DNA from 2 places in the Streptomyces sp. NPDC037203 genome. Region 2 is predicted to be linked to the other one. Evidence: riboswitches for the same ligand, from Rfam matches in the RefSeq annotation. Region 2 holds a riboswitch; the other holds the start of a gene.

Region 1 (9,056 bases), on a different contig from region 2:
CCTCCGCGAGACCGCCACCGATGATCAGCGTGCGCGGGTCCAGCAGGGTGAGCGCGGTGACCAGGCCGTCGGCGAGCGCGTCCACCGCCTCCTGCCAGACCCGCCGGGCGTCCGGGTCGCCCGCCGCGACCGCCCGCGCGCAGTCGGCGGCGTCCGCGTCCGGGCCCCCGCCGGCCGCCGCCCACGCCTCGCTGACGGCGGACGCGGAGGCGTACCGCTCCAGGCAGCCGCGCTGCCCGCACGGGCAGAGCGTGCCGCCGGGCCGTACGACGACATGGCCGATCTCGCCCGCGAAGCCGTGCGCCCCGGACTCCACCCGGCCGTCGATCCCGATCGCGCCCGCGATGCCGGTGCCGAGCGGCACGAACAGGAAGCGGTCGGCGCCCCGGCCGGCGCCGATCCGGCCCTCGGCGAGGCCGCCGGTGCGCACGTCGTGGCCGAGCGCGACGGGCACCCCGAGCCGCTCGGTGAGCAGCTCGCGCAGCGGTACGTCCTTCCAGCCGAGGTTGGCGGCGTAGACGGCTGTGCCCTGCGCCTCGTCGACGATGCCGGGGACCGCGATGCCGGCGGCGGCCGGCGGGCCGTGGTGCTCGGTGCCGTACGCGAACAGGTCGGCGGCGAAGTCGAGGATGCCCGCGATCACCGCGTCGGGGCCGCGCTCGCGGCCGGTGGCGCGGCGGGCACGGTGCAGCAGCGCGCCGTCGTCCCCGACGAGGGCGGCCTTCATCCCGGTACCGCCCACGTCCAGGGCGATGACATGTCTCACGGGGACAGTGTGGCCCGCTGACCCGCGAGAGGTCTAGTCCATTCACGTGGTGTAGACCTTAGTCGTTCATCTCATGAATCGTTCGAACAGCAGGGTTGGGATTTTGACGGTGCGTCGGCGTACAGCAGGAATGATCGCGATGGTGTCCGCGATGGGCATGACCGCGCTCCTCGGCGGCTGCGGGAGCACGGGCTCCTCCGATGTGACCCTCAGACTCGTGGCCGCGGACTACGGCGACTCGGCGGCGAACAGTTCGCAGAAGTACTGGGACTCGCTGGTCAAGGAGTACGAGACGACGCATCCGGGCGTGAAGGTCCAGGTCAGCGTCTACTCCTGGAACGACGTCGACCGCAAGGTCAAGGAGATGGTCGACGCGGGCCACGCGCCGGACATGGCGCAGATCGGCGCCTACGCCGACTACGCGGCCGCCGGGAAGCTCTACGCCGCCTCCGACCTGCTCTCCATCCGCACCCAGGCGGACTTCCTCTCCCAGCTGGCCGACGCCGGGCAGTGGAGCCACACGCAGTACGGCATACCCTTCGCCGCGTCCACGCGCGTGCTGTTCTACAACAAGACCCTCTTCACGAGCGCCGGGATCACCCCGCCGACCAGCTGGGACGAGCTGGCCGCGGACGCCAAGGCGCTCAAGGCGAAGGGCGTGAAGTACCCCTTCGCGCTGCCGCTCGGGCCCGAGGAGGCGCAGGCCGAGACGATGCAGTGGCTGCTCAGCGGCGGCGACGGCGGCACCGGGGGCACGGGCTACACCGACGACATCGGCACCTACACCATCGACTCCGAGCAGAACGTGCGGACCTTCGCCTGGCTCAAGGACGACCTGGTCGCCAAGGGGCTGACCGGGCCGGTGCCGCCGGGGAAGCTGAACCGGGCGCAGGCGTTCGCGGCGTTCGCCGACGGGCAGGTCGGCATGGTCGACGGGCACCCCACGCTGATCCAGCAGGCCGAGGCGAAGGGCGTGCACTTCGGCATGGTGCCGACGCCGAGCCGGACCGGGCGGGCGCGGGCGTCGATGGGGGTGACCGACTGGATGATGGCGTTCAAGCAGAACGGCCACGCCGACCAGATCGGCGACTTCCTGAACTACGTCTACAGCGAGAAGAACGTCCTCGACTTCTCCCGCAACTACGGGCTCCTGCCGGTCACCACCTCCGCCTCCAACGCCATGAGCGAGTCGGACGCGGCCCCCGACAAGGCGCTGCACCCCTTCCTCGACCAGCTCCCCACGAGCGAGCTGTACCCGGTGGGCAAGACGTCCTGGGCGTCGGTGAGCGCGGCCGTGAAGCAGAACATCGGCCAGGCCGTCGCGCCCGGCGGCGACCCCGCGGCCGTCCTCACCCGCCTCCAGGCCACGGCCACGGCGGCGGACAGCGCGGCCAGCGCCGGCTGAGCGCTACGGTTTCCCCATGGAACCGGGCGACACGGAACTGGGCGACCGCGAGAAGGCCATCCTCGCGCTGGAAGGCCGGGGCTTCTCCGGCCCCGGCGCGAAGGAACGCGCCATCCGCGAGGACCTGCACCTCTCCCCGGTCCGCTACTACCAGCTCCTCAACGCCCTCCTCGACGACGAGCGCGCCCTCGCCCACGACCCCCTCACGGTGAACCGCCTGCGCCGGGTCCGCGAGACACGGCGTGCGGAGCGCTGAGTCCCCGACGGGGGCCGGGGCGGAGCCCCCGGGGCACGTGTCCGGGCGTCCAGGCGTGACAACCGGCTCCACTGGATAGTGTCGGTACATGGACCCTCTGCCGACCCCCGCCACCCCGGCCGGCCGGGACGGACTCGCCGCGCTGCTCGCGAACCCCGCCACCGCGGTGATCGGCCTGGACTTCGACGGCACCCTCGCCCCGATCGTCGCCGACCCCGAACAGGCCCGCGCCCACCCCGCCGCCGTCGCCGCCCTGGCCGCCCTCGCCCCCAAGGTCGCCCACATCGCCGTGATCACCGGCCGCCCCGCCGGCGTCGCGGTCCGCTACGGCGGCTTCGCGGGCGTCCCCGGCCTCGACCACCTCACCGTCCTCGGCCACTACGGCGCCGAACGCTGGGACGCCGCCACCGGCACCGTCACCGCCCCCGCCCCGCACCCCGGCGTCGCCGCCGTCCGCGCCGAGCTGCCCGGCCTGCTGGACCGGGTCGGCGCCTGGCGGGGCACCTGGATCGAGGAGAAGGGCCGTGCCGTCGCCGTGCACACGCGCCGCGCGCAGGACCCGCAGGCCGCGTACGAGGCCCTGCGCGCCCCGCTCGCCGACCTCGCCACCCGGCACGGCCTGATCGTCGAGCCCGGCCGCATGGTCCTCGAACTGCGCCCGCCCGGCATGGACAAGGGCGTCGCCCTCGGCGAGTACCTCCGCGAGACCGGCGCCGGCTCCGTCCTCTACGCCGGCGACGACCTCGGCGACCTCCCCGCCTACGCCGCCGTCGACAAGCTCCGCGCCGAGGGCACACCGGGGCTGCTCGTGTGCAGCGGCAGCACGGAGGTCGCCGAACTGGCCGAGCGGGCCGACCTGGTGGTCGACGGTCCCGAGGGCGTCGTGCGGCTCCTCACCGCGCTGGCGGCTCAGCTGGACTGATCGTCCAGGGCGTGCAGCTGGTCCAGGAACCACCGGGCCGGCGGCAGCGCCGTGCCCGCCGCGGCCAGCCGCTTCGTGCGCTCGGCTCGCTCCGCCGCCGGCATGGTCAGCGCCGTGTGCAGGGTCTCGGCCGTACCCGTGACGTCGTACGGGTTGACCGTGAGCGCGTCCTCGCCCATTTCCTCGTGCGCCCCCGCCTCCCGCGAGAGCACCAGCACGCAGCCCTCGTCGGAGACGACCGGCACCTCCTTGGCGACCAGGTTCATGCCGTCCCGGATCGGGTTGACCAGCGCCACGTCGGCGAGCCGGTACGCGGCCAGGGAGCGCGCGAAGTCGTCCTTCACATGCAGCACCACCGGGGTCCAACCGGGCGTCCCGTACACGGAGTTGATCTCCTCCGCGACCCGCTGCACCTCGGCCGTGTAGTCCCGGTAGACGGCGAGGTCCTGCCGGGAGGGGTACGCGAACGCGACGTGCACGACCTTCTCCCGCCACTCGGGGTGGTCGTCCAGCAGCTGCCGGTACGCCAGCAGCCCGCGCACGATGTTCTTGGACAGCTCGGTGCGGTCCACCCGGACGATCGTCCGCCGGCCCTCCCCGATCTCCGCGCGCAGCGCCGCCATCCGCTCGTCCACGTCCGGCCGGTGGGAGCGCTCGCGCAGGAAGTCGGCGTCCGCGCCCAGGCCGTGCACCCCGATCCGGGTGCCCGCGGGGATGCCGGGCCCCAGTACCGCGTGGCAGCACCCGGTGAACGCGTCCGCCCAGCGCCGGGTGAGGAACGCCGCCCGGTCCGCGCCGAGGATCCCGGTCAGCAGCTCCGCCGCGATGTCGTCGGGCAGCAGCCGGAAGTACTCCGCCGGAGCCCAGGGCGTGTGCGAGAAGTGGCCGATGCGCAGATCGGGCCGCAGCCTGCGGAGCATCCGCGGGGCGAGCGCCAGGTGGTAGTCCTGGATCAGCACCGCCGCGCCCTCGCCCGCCTCCTCGGCCAGCGCCTCGGCGAACGCCTGGTTGTACGCCTGGTACGCCGCCCACTGCCGCCGGAAGTCCGCGCCGAAGACGGGCTCCAGCGGTGTCTGGTACAGCATGTGGTGCACGAACCAGAGCACCGAGTTGGCGATCCCGTTGTACGCGTCGGCGAAGACGTCCGGGTCGATGCCGAGCATCCGCACCCGCTGCCCGCCGGTGTCACCCTCCGGCAGCAGACCGCCCCCGGCGCGGCGCACCGCCTCGCGGTCGCCGTCGCCCAGCGCGGCGCACACCCAGACCGCGTCGGTCTCCGGACCGATCGCCGACAGGCCCGAGACCAGCCCGCCGCCGCCCCGCTTGGCGCGCAGCGAGCCGTCCTCGCCCGCCTCGTACGAAACCGGGCCGCGATTGGACGCGACCAGCACCTCAGCACCGTGCGTGGAAGCCATGGTCCACAACCTAGCCCGACCCGGGAACACTCAAACCCGCGGACCCCGCCCGAACCAGGTCGTATACGGCCGCCCGCGCGCCGTCACGCCACCCGGCGCCGGGCGTACTCCGCGATCTCCGTCATCGGCGGCCGCTCCTCGGTGTCCACCGCGTACGTGCGCGGCTCGAAACCGGAGACACCCCGCTCGAACTGGGTGAGCGCGGGGCGCACGAGGTGGCCGCGGGCCAGCCGCAGCTGGGCCGTGCGGTAGATGGCCGCCGCCATCCGGCCGAGCGCCTGCCCGTCCTGGTGCCGGTGCTTGCGCACCCCTACGTCCACCTGGGCCAGCGCGTCGAGCCCCACCAGGTGCAGGGCGTCCACCAGCATGCCCAGCTCGACCCCGTAGCCGACCGGGAACGGCAGCCGTTCGAGCAGGGAGCGCCGGGCCGCGTACTCCCCGCCCAGCGGCTGCACGAAGCCCGCGAGCTGCGGCCAGTGCATGTTCAGCAGCGGGCGCGCCATCAGCTCGGTGACCCGGCCGCCCTGTCCCGACGTACCGGCGAGCGGACGGTCGTACATCGCCTTGACCAGCTGGACGTCCGGCTCGGTGAGCAGCGGGCCGACGATGCCGAGGACGAAGTCGGAGGAGAACTCCCGCAGGTCCGCGTCGACGAAGCAGATGATGTCCCCGGTGGCGACGAGCAGCGAGCGCCACAGCACCTCGCCCTTGCCCGGCACGGCCGGCATCCGGGGCAGGATCGCGTCCCGGTGCACCACCCGCGCGCCCGCCGCGGCGGCGACCTCGGAGGTGCGGTCGGCGGAGCCCGAGTCGATCACGAGGACCTCGTCGACGAGCGGCACCCGCTCCATCAGATCGCGCCGGATCACCGCGACGATCTCGCCGACCGTCTCCTCCTCGTCGAGGGCGGGCAGCACCACGCTGATGGTCTGGCCGGTGCGCTGCTTCGCCGCGAGGACCTGGTGCGGGGGACGGTCGCGCACGGACCAGGAGCGGTTGCCCATCCAGCGCTCGACTTCTTCCAGCACGGTCCCCGGCTCCTCACGCTCGCCTCGCGGTCTCGTCTCGCGGTACGGACGACTATCTCAACTCTCCAGGCCTTCGGTTACAGTCTTGAGCAACGCCGATGACCATCGCATGTCGGGGGTCGCGCGCGGACATGCCGCAGCAGTGCGGACACAATCGAATACCGCTCATCCAGAGGGGCAGAGGGACACGGCCCGATGAAGCCCCGGCAACCCTCCAGCCGGTTCTCGTTCCCATAGCAGCGAGGCTCCCGGCTAGGGAAGGTGCCAAATCCGTCTCACGGCGAAGTGCGTCGTGAGGAAGATGAGGAGAAAGGGCCTCGCCTCCCATGGCTGTGCAGACAGTTGCCACCTCCGGTACCTCCACCGTCGACCTCGGTCCCGCCGCCGCCCTCAGCTGCCGCGAATGCGGCCACCGCGTCCCGCTCGGCCCGGTCTTCGCCTGCGAGGAATGCTTCGGCCCGCTGGAGATCGCCTACGACTTCTCCGGGTACGACACCGAGGAACTCCGCAAGCGGATCGAGGACGGCCCCACCAGCATCTGGCGCTACGCCCCGCTGCTGCCGGTCCCGGCCGACGTGGCCGGCAAGCCGAACATCAACCCCGGCTGGACCAAGCTGGTCAAGGCCGACAACCTGGCCCGCGAACTCGGCGTCACCGGCGGTCTGTACGTCAAGGACGACTCCGGCAACCCGACCCACTCCTTCAAGGACCGGGTGGTCGCCCAGGCCCTGGAGGCCGCCCGCGCCTTCGGCTTCACCACCCTGTCCTGCTCCTCCACCGGCAACCTCGCGGGCGCCGTCGGCGCCGCCGCCGCCCGCGCGGGCCTGCGCTCCTGCGTGTTCATCCCGCACGACCTGGAGCAGGGCAAAGTCGTCATGGCCGCGGTCTACGGCGGTGAACTCGTCGGCATCGAGGGCAACTACGACGACGTGAACCGCTTCTGCTCCGAGCTGATCGGCGACCCGGCCGGCGAGGGCTGGGGCTTCGTCAACGTGAATCTGCGGCCGTACTACGCCGAGGGCTCCAAGACCCTGGCGTACGAGATCTGCGAGCAGCTCGGCTGGCGGCTGCCCGACCAGATCGTGGTCCCGATCGCCTCCGGCTCCCAGCTCACCAAGATCGACAAGGGGCTGCGGGAGCTGATCGAGCTCGGGCTGGTCGAGGACCGGCCGTACAAGATCTTCGGCGCCCAGGCGGAGGGCTGCTCGCCGGTGTCCACGGCCTTCAAGGCGGGCCACGACGTGGTCCGGCCCCAGAAGCCGGACACCATCGCCAAGTCCCTCGCGATCGGCAACCCGGCCGACGGCCCCTATGTCCTGGACATCGCCCGGCGCACCGGCGGCGCGGTGGAGGACGTGACGGACGAGCAGATCGTGGCGTCGATCAAGCTGCTGGCCCGCACCGAGGGCATCTTCGCCGAGACGGCGGGCGGCGTGACCGTCGGCGTCACGAAGAAGTTGATCGAGAGCGGGGTGCTCGACCCGGCGAAGACCACCGTCGTCCTCAACACCGGCGACGGTCTGAAGACCCTCGACGCGGTGGCCGGCACCGGCCTGACCGCCACCATCCGCCCGACCCTGGACTCCTTCCGAGAGGCTGGCCTCGCATGAGCGTGACCGTTCGCATCCCCACCATCCTGCGCACCTACACCGGCGGGCGGTCCGAGGTGGCCGCCGAGGGCGCGACCCTCGCCGAGGTCATCGAGGACCTGGAGAAGAACCACACCGGCATCGCCGCCCGCGTCCTGGACGACCAGGGCAGGCTGCGCCGGTTCGTGAACGTGTACGTCAACGACGACGACGTGCGTTTCGAGCAGGGCCTGCAGACCTCCACCCCGGACGGCGCGGGCGTCTCCATCATCCCGGCGGTGGCCGGCGGCTGCTGACCCGACGGACCGGACGTTACCTTCGGTAATGACGGTCACCCAAGGTGCATCGGATTGCCCTCTCCGTGAGAGAAGCGGAGGGGGCAATTCTGCGTGATTGAGCGCGGTACAGTTGGGGAAGGCGCCCTGAGTTGATCGAGGGTTAGCCCTCGATTCTCCTCCGCGGGCCCGATAAGAAGCAGCCAAAATGCACGGGCTTTCCGCGGCTTTTGTGTCTTTTACGGGGCCCGACTTGCCCTGAATTCTGATGAATTCTCCCTACATTCCGGATCGTTCTCGTCCAGATTTCTCGTCCAATTGACCTGTTGCAGAGGGCAGTTGGACAGATACATTCAGCCGCGGTCGACGCGTTCCGGCGCACGCCCCCGACGCATTGGGGGGCGAGGTCTGACCCGGATCCGCGAAGTGCGGATCTGCGCAAGGGCCAGTAATAGGGGAGTTAGGCATGGCTCAGGGCACCGTCAAGTGGTTCAACGCGGAGAAGGGGTACGGCTTCATCGCGGTCGACGGTGGTGCGGACGTCTTCGTCCATTACAGCGCCATTCAGATGGACGGCTACCGCACCCTGGAGGAGGGCCAGCGAGTCGAGTTCGAGATCTCGCAGGGCCAGAAGGGTCCGCAGGCCGACATGGTTCGCGTCGCCGTCTGAACGTTTCTCCACCGAAGGGCCCGCACCTCGCACAGGGTGCGGGCCCTTCGGCGTGCCCGGCTCCGGGCGGTGTTCGCCCCCGGCTGACCCACCCGCCGTCGCGCCCGAGGCGCTTGCACTCGGGCATGCCGAGTGCTAATCATTGGCGTTAGCACTCTGAAGGTGAGAGTGACAACGAAGGACCGGGTCGGTGAGGTCCGCGGGCCACGTGGGGCAAGGAACCACAGGCCGGCGAGCCGTCCGTCGCGGGCGCGGGCGCGGTCCGAAGGAATCACCCCCAGTCCTGGAGGGACCACTTCACATGGCCAAGATCATCGCGTTCGACGAGGAGGCGCGGCGCGGCCTCGAGCGCGGCATGAACCAGCTCGCGGACGCCGTCAAGGTGACGCTCGGCCCCAAGGGTCGCAACGTCGTCCTCGAGAAGAAGTGGGGCGCCCCCACGATCACCAACGATGGTGTCTCCATCGCCAAGGAGATCGAGCTCGAGGACCCGTACGAGAAGATCGGCGCCGAGCTGGTCAAGGAAGTCGCCAAGAAGACGGACGACGTCGCCGGTGACGGTACGACCACCGCGACCGTGCTCGCCCAGGCCCTGGTCAAGGAAGGCCTGCGCAACGTCGCCGCCGGTGCCAACCCGATGGCTCTGAAGCGCGGTATCGAGAAGGCCGTCGAGGCCGTCTCCGCCGCCCTGCTCGAGCAGGCGAAGGACGTCGAGACCAAGGAGCAGATC
Region 2 (9,056 bases):
GGCTTGCCGAGCTGGCCCTGGGCGGCGGCGAAGGCGGCCGCGGCCCTGCCGGAGGCGGGCGGGGCGTCGCCGAGGTTCACGCGCTCGCTGGAGGAGCGGTCGGCACGCTGCTGCTGGGCGGCGAGGTCGGCCTTCTCCTTGGCGGTGAGGCTGTTGAGGATCTTCTGGGCCGCGGCGAGCTTGGCCTGGACTTCCTTCTTCTTGTCGCCCAGTTCGGTGCGGGTGTCCGCGAGGTCCTTGAGCTTCTCGGTGGCCTCGGAGCGCTCCTGGGCCAGCTCGCGCTGCTTGGCCTGGATCTTGCGCAGCGCGTCGACCTGCTGGCTGCTCAGCTGGTCGAGGGTGGACGCCTTGTCGAGGAAGTCGTCCGGGTTGGAGGAGAGGAACAGCTGGACCGAGGGGTCGATACCGCCGGAGCGGTACTGGGCCGTGGCCAGCGAACCCAGGCCGTCGCGCAGCTTGTTGAGGTCTTCCTGACCCCGCGCGACGTTGTCCTGGATCGTGGAGATCTCCTTTTGGAGCTGCTGCTGCTTCTCCTTGGCGCCGTTGTACTTCTCGGTGGCCTGCTCGGCCTGCTGGTACAGGTTGTCGACCTTGGACTTGACCTGGTCCTTGCTGAGCTTCTCGCTCGGCGCGGCGTTCGCGGCGTTCGCGCTGAGCACGACCGCTGCGGCGGCTGCGGTGGTCAGCACGGTCACGCGTGCACGGCTCTGCTGTTTGGGTCGACGGTGGGACGCCACGGAGGACGAACTCCTTCTTGTGAGTGTTCACCCGTTCGGAGGTTCGAGCCCCGACCCTAGTGACCATGTTGTGATCATTCAAATCCTCACGGCAAAAATTCCCGTCACGCAATGCATTCTTTGCACACAAGCCACAAGCTGTGATGACGGATTGACCCTACGTTGCGTGACGGGCTGACCAATTCGGGCATTGCGTATGCCCGTTGGGCCTTCAGGACAGTCGCTTCAGAAGTACCGCAGAGGCCACGGGGCGGGCACCGGCCCGCGCCACGCCGTCGGCCACCTCACGGTCGGTGGAGGCGACGATGACCGGCCGGCCCGGCGGCTCCGCGCGCACCAGCTGGCGGATCAGCTCGTCGGCCGTGACGCCCGGCTTGGAGAACAGCACCCGCACCCCGCGCGGCGGCGCGAGCAGCACCGGCGCGGCCAGCTCGGCGCCGTCGAAGACGCAGGTCACCTCGGCGCCGGTCTGCGCGGCGAGCGCGGACAACTGGCCCAGCAGCCGCAGCCGCTGCTTCTCCAGCGGCATCTGCGGATAGCCGGTCTTGGTCACGTTGTAGCCGTCGACGACCAGATGCGCCTGCGGCAGAGCGAGCAACTGGTCGAGGATCGCCGGGTCGTGCTCGGACAGGGCGCGCGCCGCGATGTCCTTCGGTGTCATCCGGCCCGGCTCCACCGCGTCGACGGTCTCGGCCGGCCGCACAGACACCGGCGGCAGCGCCAGCTCGCGGCGCAGGCCCTGGGTGGCGTCCAGCAGGGTGTCCAGCAGCAGCCGTACCCGCATGTCCTCCACGCTGCGGCCCTCGCGGGCGGCCCGGCGGGTGGCCTCCAGGGCCGCCTCCGCCTCGCCGAGCCGCGTCTTGAGCCGCCGGGACTCGCTCTCCGCGGCCGACACCCGAGCGCCCGCCTCGGCGCGTACGGCGTCCATCTCGCCCTGCGCCTTGCGCAGCGCTGCCTCGCCCCGGCGCACATCGCTCTGCGCCGAGCGCAGCTTGCGGTTCAGGGACTCCAGGTCCCGCTTCGCCGACTCCAGCTCCGCGCGCAGCCGCTCGGTCTCGGTTCTGGTCTGCTCGCGGGCGCGGTCCAGTTCGGCGCGCAGCCGCTCCAGTTCGGCGCGGCTCTCCTCGTCGGCCCGCTCGGCGTCGGCGCGCTGGGCCTCCTCGCCGGCCGCGGTGACCAGCTTCACCCAGCCCGCCGGGCGCAGCACACAGGCCGCCGCCGCCACATCGAGCGGGTCGGCGGCCGCGGGCACCGACCCGGCCTCCAGGGCGCCGGCCAACTCCGGCTGCGCGGCGCGGAACTTCTCGCCGATACGCTGCCGGAACAGCGTGTCGGTCTCCAGCGCCGCGGCCATCGCGTTCCCGGCGAACTTCGCCCGGCGATTCGGGGCGAACCGGACGTACTGTCGCAGTTGTGCGGGCAGTTCGGCCACGGTCAGCTTGCCGAAGCACTCCGAGACGATCGCGACGACCCTGCGGCGCACCCCGTCGGGCAGCGGACGGTCAAGCACCTCGGCGGTGCCGTCGCCCGGCCCCCCGCTCGCGCTCTCCACCATCCGTCACACCCCACTACCTTGCCGAAACATGCCTCTTCGGGCCCGACCCGGCCCCGTCAGGAGCCGGCGCCCGGCCGGTCCACGAGTTCCACCTGGTCCACCGCGTTGCACCAGCGGCAGCGCACCGATTCGATGGTCTCACCGACCACCTGGCGCTCCTCCACCGTCGGCTCGCCCGCGAGGTCGAGGTGGACGTACTCCACGACCTTCGAGGAGCGCGTGACGTCGAAGCGGGTGAGGTTGCCGCACAGGGTGCAGCGCCATCGCGTCGTGGCGGTCGGCTGGGGAACCGTCATCATGCCCTTCTCGGGTCGGTCGGAGCGCGCCGGCGGGCCGACGCGTGTGGCTCGTAACCCTACGGCCTGGGGGCCTGTCGCCGCCCGTCCGTTCGCGGCGGCGAGGCGGTCTGTCAGCTTGCGTCCGGTTACGTCATGCTCTGTGTTCATGATCAGCGAGTGGAGCGCGGCGGCCGGCAGGACCTTCAGGACACTCCGGGACGCGCCGATGACGTACGGCCTGATCGCCCTGTGCTGCCTGATCTTCGTACTGGGCCCGGCCTCCGGGATCGTCCCCGGATACGGCACCGGGTACGTACTCCAGGACGCGCAGCGGGTGTACTTCCGGCACTGGGGGGTGGTCCCGGCCGAGCTGTTCGCCGGTCCGGGGGCGCATGCGCTGGCCCCGGTCACGGCGCTGTTCGTGCACGGCAACTGGGTGCATCTGCTCGGCAACATGCTTTTCCTCCTCGTCTTCGGTGTGCTGACCGAGGAGCGGATGGGCCGGGTGGAGTTCACCCTCTTCTACGTCGGCTGCGGCTATCTGGCGCTGCTGGGGTACGCGGTCGCCAACGACACTTCCGAGCAGTCGCTGGTGGGCGCGTCGGGGGCGATCTCGGCGGTGCTCGGGGCGTTTCTCTTCCTGTTCCCGCGGGCCCGTGTCACCAGTCTCCTGCCGTTCCTCTTCTTCCTGCCGCTGCGCTTTCCCGCGTGGGTCGTGCTGCCGTTCTGGGTGACGCTCCAGTGGCTGGCGGCGGGGCGCTCGGTGCAGGGGCCGGGGGTGGCGTATCTGGCACACCTGGTGGGGTTCGGGGCGGGGTTCGTCTACGCGTGGGTGCGGTACGGCCGCTCCAAGGACCCGGAGGGCGGCCTCGGCGGGGCGGTGGCGGGAGACGGGCGGGCTAGAGTGAAATGCGCACCCGAACCGGCCCCCGAGGGAGAGAACCAGCCGTGATCACCGCGATCGTCCTCATCAAGACCAGCGTGGACCGGATTCCCGAGATCGCGGAGCAGATCGCCTCGCTGGAGTCGGTGAGCGAGGTCTTCTCCGTCACCGGTACGTACGATCTGATCGCCATGGTGCGGGTGCGGGAGCACGAGGATCTGGCCGATGTGATTCCGGGCCGGATCAGCAGGATTCCGGGCGTGGAGGCGACGGACACGCATGTGGCGTTCCGTACGTACTCGCAGCACGACCTGGAGGCGGCGTTCGCCATCGGCCTGGACTCCTGACCGTCCGCCGAAAGCCGCCCCACCAACTCGTCCGGCCTTTCACGCCACCGGCACGCAGCGTCCCTGCTCCGTCCGGTACGTCCACTTCGCACCCTCGGTCACCAGCTGTCGCACGGCCGTGACGAAGCGGTCCACGTGCTCGTCCGGGGTGCCCGCGCCGAAGCTCACGCGGAGGGCGTTCAGGGACGGTGCGCCGCACTCGGCCGGGGACTCGGGGGCCGTGCCGAGCAGGGTGCGCAGCAGCGGGTGGGCGCAGAAGAGGCCGTCGCGGACGCCGATGCCGTACTCGGCGGAGAGCGCGGCCGCGAAGTGGGAGCTGTTCCAGCCGTCCACCACGAAGGAGAGCACGCCGACCCGCGGGGCCTCGTCCCCGAACAGGGACAGGACCCTGACCTGCGGAATCCCGGCGAGGCCCGAGCGCACCCGGTCGATCAGGTACTGCTCGCGGGCGACCAGCGCGTCCCAGCCGGCCTCGGTGAGGGCCGTGCAGGCGGAGGCGATGGCGTAGGCGCCGATGACGTTCGGGGAGCCCGCCTCGTGCCGGGCGGCGCTCTCGTGCCACTCCACTTCCACTCCCCCGTCCGCGCGCCGGGCGACGCTGCGGCTGGCGCCGCCGCCCGCGAGGTACGGCTCGGCGGCCCGCAGCCAGTCGGCACGCCCGGCCAGCACGCCCGCGCCGAAGGGGGCGTACAGCTTGTGCCCGGAGAAGGCGACCCAGTCGACGTCCAGGTCGGCGAGGGAGACCGGGTGGTGCGGGGCCAGCTGGGCGGCGTCCAGGACGATCCGGGCGCCGTGGGCGTGCGCGGCGGCGGCCAGCTCGCGCACCGGCCACAGCTCCCCGGTGACATTGGAGGCGCCGGTGACGCAGACCAGGGCCGGCCCGTACGGCTCCCGGTCGGCGAGGGCCCGCTCCAGCGTCTGGACGGCCTGCCGCGGGCTGCGCGGCGCGTCCAGGTAGGTGACCCGGTCGTCCCGCCAGGGCAGCAGCGAGGCGTGGTGCTCGGTCTCGAAGACGAAGACCTGGCAGTCGGCCGGGATCACCCGCGCCAGCAGGTTCAGCGAGTCGGTGGTCGAGCGGGTGAAGACCACCTGGTCGCCGGCGCGGCAGCCGAGGAACTCCGCGACCGTGCGGCGGGCCTTCTCGAACAGGTCGGTGGAGAACTGGGAGAGGTACCCGGCACCCCGGTGGACGCTGCCGTAGTACGGCGCGTAGGCGGCGACGTCGTCCCAGACGCGCTGGAGGGCGGGGGCGCTGGCCGCGTAGTCGAGGGCCGCGTAGGTGATGGTGCCGCCGGTGACGAGCGGAACGGTGACATCACGGCCCAGAACGGGCAGCGGGGTGCAGATCGACGGGCGGACGGCAACGGTGGAGACAGACATGGGGGAACTCCCGTGAGGACGCACGCCGCGGGGGGGCGTACGGAAGAAAAGTGAAAGGGGTGCGCGGAGGCGGGGCTCGGCGGCCCTAGCGCATTCGCTTGCTCACGGAAGGCTCCCTCGACCGACCAGGACCCCTGGCCCGGCGCTGTCGAGAGCGCCCGAGGGGTCCGCGCTTGCCGTAGACCTCGCTGCCTACGACCTGGTCCTCACCCGGGGCACCCCGCCACGGACGGAGGGTTGCCGGACAGTCGGCCGGGGCCTCATGACTGTCACTCATGACCTGTCAGGGAACGTACGCGAAAAGATCGAGGTCCCGCAACCCGTGTCCGGATCGCGGGACGATCAGCCGTCGGACGGCGCGGTCAGGCGTTGCTGGCGGCCACCCAGCGCTCCAGCGTCCTTTTTGCCGCGCCCGAGTCGATGGACCGCGCGGCCTTCGCCATACCGGCCCGCAACTGCTCGGTGAGCGGCGCGTCGGTCGGCTCCAGCGCCGTCAGCGCCGCCGCCGAGTTCAGCAGCACGGCATCCCGTACGGCGCCCCGCTCGCCGTCCAGCACCCGGCGGGCGACCTGCGCGTTGTACGCCGCGTCCGCGCCGCGCAGGGCCTCCAGGGAGACCGGCTCGATGCCGGTGTCCCGCGGGTCGAAGACCTCCTCGGTGACCTTGCCGTCGCGTACCACCCACACCCGCGAGGTGCCGGTGACGGTCAGCTCGTCCAGCCCGTCGTCGCCGCGGAAGACCAGCGCGGAGTTGCCGCGCTCGGCGAACACCCCGGCCACCACGGGTGCCATCCGCGGGTCGGCGACGCCCACCGCCTGGGCGCGCACCTGGGCCGGGTTGGTCAGCGGACCGAGCACGTTGAAGGTCGTACGGATGCCCAACTGGCCGCGTGCGGCAGCGACATGGCGCAGCGCGGGGTGGAACTTGACCGCGAAGCAGATGGTGATGCCGGCTTCCTCGGCGACCTCGGCGACCCGCTTCGGGGTCAGCTGGAGGTTGACGCCCAGCTTCTCCAGGACGTCGGAGGAGCCGGAGGCGGAGGAGGCGGCGCGGTTGCCGTGCTTGACGACCTTGGCGCCGGTGCCCGCGACCACGATCGAGGACATGGTGGAGATGTTCACCGTCTTGGCGCCGTCGCCGCCGGTGCCGACGATGTCCACCGCCGGTCCGGGCACCTCGATCACGTTCGCGTGCGCGTACATGGTGCGCACGAGACCGGAGATCTCCTCGACGGTCTCGCCCTTGGCGCGCAGCGCGACCATGAAACCGGCGATCTGGGCGTCGGTCGCCTCGCCCCGCATGATCAGGTCCATCGCCCAGGCGGTGTCGTCGGCGGACAGGTTCTGACCGGTCAGCAGGCCGTTCAGCAGGGCGGGCCAGGAGCGGCCCGCCGCGGTGTCGCCTCCAGCGGGGGTCACAGCGCTCATCAGCCGCTCCTCGGGAAAAGTCGTACTCGGTGGTGCTCGGCGGGGAAAACCCGTACCCACCCTATCGAGCCCCCGGCACGGGGAAGGGCCCCGTCCGGCTCGCGGACGGGGCCCTTCTGTGGCGTGGCGACGCGGGGATCAGTGGTGGCCGTGGCCGCTCGTGATCTCCTTGTACTCCTCGGAGGTCGGCTTCGGGATCTGGTTGTCCTCGCCGTAGTAGGCGTTGGACAGCTTCACCCGGAGCTTCTCGGACGCCTTCACCTTGCGCTCGACACCGTTCTCGTCGACCGCGGGGCCGATCTCGGCCGGGGCGTACTGCGTGTGCGTGGTGAGCGTGTGCAGCTGCTCCTGGCTGAGCGGCTCGTGCACCTCGATGAACTCACCGTGCGGCAGCCGCTTGATGATGCCGGTCTCGCGGCCGTGCAGCACCTTGTCGCGGTCGCGGCGCTGGAGGCCGAGGCAGATCCGCTTGGTGGCGATGAACGCGATGACCGGGCCGACGAAGAAGAAGATCCGGACGAACCAGGTCACGGAGTTGATCGACAGGTGGAAGTGGGTGGCCCACAGGTCGTTGCCACCACCGACCAGCGTGATCATGTACATCGTCACCCAGGCGACACCGAGACCGGTACGGGTCGGGGCGTTGCGCGGGCGGTCCAGGATGTGGTGCTCGCTCTTGTCGCCGGTGATCCAGGACTCGATGAACGGGTAGAGCGCCATCGCGCCCAGGACCACGCCGAACAGCACCAGCGGGATGAAGACGCCCAGGACCAGGGTGTGGCCCCAGAAGTTGATCTCCCAGCCCGGCATGAAGCGGATCAGACCCTCGGCGAAGCCCATGTACCAGTCGGGCTGGGCGCCGGTGGACACCTGGTCCGGACGGTAGGGGCCCATGGCCCAGATCGGGTTGATCTGCGCGACCGCGGCGATGGCCGCGATGACACCGAAGACCAGGAAGAAGAAGCCACCGGCCTTGGCCATGTACACCGGCAGCAGCGGCATGCCGACGACGTTGTTGTTGGTCTTGCCCGGACCCGCGAACTGCGTGTGCTTGTGGTAGAAGACCAGGATCAGGTGCGCCACCATCAGGCCGAGCATGATGCCCGGCAGCAGCAGGATGTGGATCGAGTAGAACCGGGCGACGAAGTCGTGGCCGGGGAACTGACCGCCGAAGAGGAAGTACGAGATGTACGTGCCGACGATCGGCATGGACAGGATCGCACCCTCGGTGAAGCGCACACCGGTGCCGGAGAGCAGGTCGTCCGGGAGCGAGTAACCGGTGAAACCGGTGAACATGCCGAGGACGAACAGCAGGAAGCCGAACAGCCAGTTGATCTCACGCGGCTTGCGGAACGCGCCGGTGAAGAACACGCGCATCATGTGCACGAACATGCCGGCGAGGAAGATCAGCGCGGCCCAGTGGTGGATCTGCCGGACCAGCAGACCACCGCGCACGTCGAAGGAGATGTGCAGGGTCGAGTTGAAGGCCTCCGACATCATCTGCCCCTGGAGCGGGACATAGCTGCCGTGGTACACGACCTCGTTCATCGACGGGTGGAAGAACAGCGTCAGATAGACACCCGTCAGGATGATGATGATGAAGCTGTACATGCACACTTCGCCCAACATGAACGACCAGTGGTCGGGGAAGATCTTGCGCATGTTGGCCTTGGCCAGGGAGTAGATCCCGAGCCGGCCGTCGGCCCAGTCGGCGATCCGCTCGCCGGCCGGTGCCTTCCCGCGCGCGCGGGAGGTCTCGTTCGCTGCAGTACTCATCCGCGCTCCCAGAATGCAGGACCGACGGGCTCCTCGAAGTCGCCGAGCGCCTGGAGGTAACCCTCACTGTCCACACCGATGCGCAGCTGCGGCAGGGCGTGGCCGGCGGGGCCGAAGATCACTCGGGCGCCGTCGGAGAGGTCGAAGGTGGACTGGTGGCACGGGCACAGCACGTGGTGCGTCTGCTGCTCGTACAGCGAGATCGGGCAGCCGACGTGCGTGCAGATCTTGGAGAAGGCGACGACGCCCTCGTGCGACCAGTCGAGCTCGCGCTTGTCCTTGATGTTGTCCGGCTGGAGCCGGACGATCATCAGGGCCGCCTTGGCCAGCTCGTTCTGGAACTCCTCGTCCGTCTCCTCCAGGCCGTCCGGCTTGGCGAAGGTGAGCGAGCCGACGGCGATGTCCTCGGGGCGCAGCGGCTGGTTGGTGTTCATGTTGACCAGGCGCTTGCCCTTGGCCCACAGGGTGTGCCGCAGCGAGGTGCCGGGCAGCGGGCCGAGGTCGCGCAGCAGCATGACGCCGGAGAGCGGCACCAGGGCCAGCGCGCCGAACATCGTGTTGCGGATCAGCTTGCGACGGCCGAGCGCCGACTCCTTGGCGCCCTGGCGGAAGTCCGCGTGGACCTTCGCCCGGACCTCCTCGGGGGCCGCGATCGCGTGCCGCTCGTCGGCGA

What was found. Region 2 has a riboswitch for S-adenosylmethionine ahead of ACZ7EC_RS08170 (aminotransferase class V-fold PLP-dependent enzyme). Riboswitches for the same ligand answer to the same signal wherever they lie in the genome.
Region 1: linked by a shared signal. The riboswitch ahead of thrC (threonine synthase) and the one ahead of ACZ7EC_RS08170 (aminotransferase class V-fold PLP-dependent enzyme) in region 2 are both predicted to bind S-adenosylmethionine.

What each region holds. Positions count from the first base shown of each region.
Region 1 is NZ_JBVJUC010000006.1:124,005-133,060, forward strand. Features, by position in the region: gene ACZ7EC_RS18870 (ROK family protein) at 1-766, opposite strand, end outside; gene ACZ7EC_RS18875 (extracellular solute-binding protein) at 906-2,171, shown strand; gene ACZ7EC_RS18880 (DUF3263 domain-containing protein) at 2,188-2,427, shown strand; gene otsB (trehalose-phosphatase) at 2,516-3,349, shown strand; gene ACZ7EC_RS18890 (alpha,alpha-trehalose-phosphate synthase (UDP-forming)) at 3,337-4,764, opposite strand; gene ACZ7EC_RS18895 (glucosyl-3-phosphoglycerate synthase) at 4,848-5,792, opposite strand; SAM riboswitch class I at 5,955-6,100, shown strand; gene thrC (threonine synthase) at 6,119-7,402, shown strand; gene ACZ7EC_RS18905 (MoaD/ThiS family protein) at 7,399-7,677, shown strand; gene ACZ7EC_RS18910 (cold-shock protein) at 8,123-8,326, shown strand; gene groL (chaperonin GroEL) at 8,628-9,056, shown strand, end outside.
Region 2 is NZ_JBVJUC010000002.1:815,335-824,390, reverse strand. Features, by position in the region: gene ACZ7EC_RS08195 (C40 family peptidase) at 1-737, opposite strand, end outside; gene ACZ7EC_RS08190 (NYN domain-containing protein) at 949-2,292, opposite strand; gene ACZ7EC_RS08185 (hypothetical protein) at 2,349-2,588, opposite strand; gene ACZ7EC_RS08180 (rhomboid family intramembrane serine protease) at 2,737-3,522, shown strand; gene ACZ7EC_RS08175 (Lrp/AsnC family transcriptional regulator) at 3,519-3,800, shown strand; gene ACZ7EC_RS08170 (aminotransferase class V-fold PLP-dependent enzyme) at 3,840-5,180, opposite strand; SAM riboswitch class IV at 5,345-5,461, opposite strand; gene trpD (anthranilate phosphoribosyltransferase) at 5,543-6,607, opposite strand; gene qcrB (cytochrome bc1 complex cytochrome b subunit) at 6,746-8,383, opposite strand; gene qcrA (cytochrome bc1 complex Rieske iron-sulfur subunit) at 8,380-9,056, opposite strand, start outside.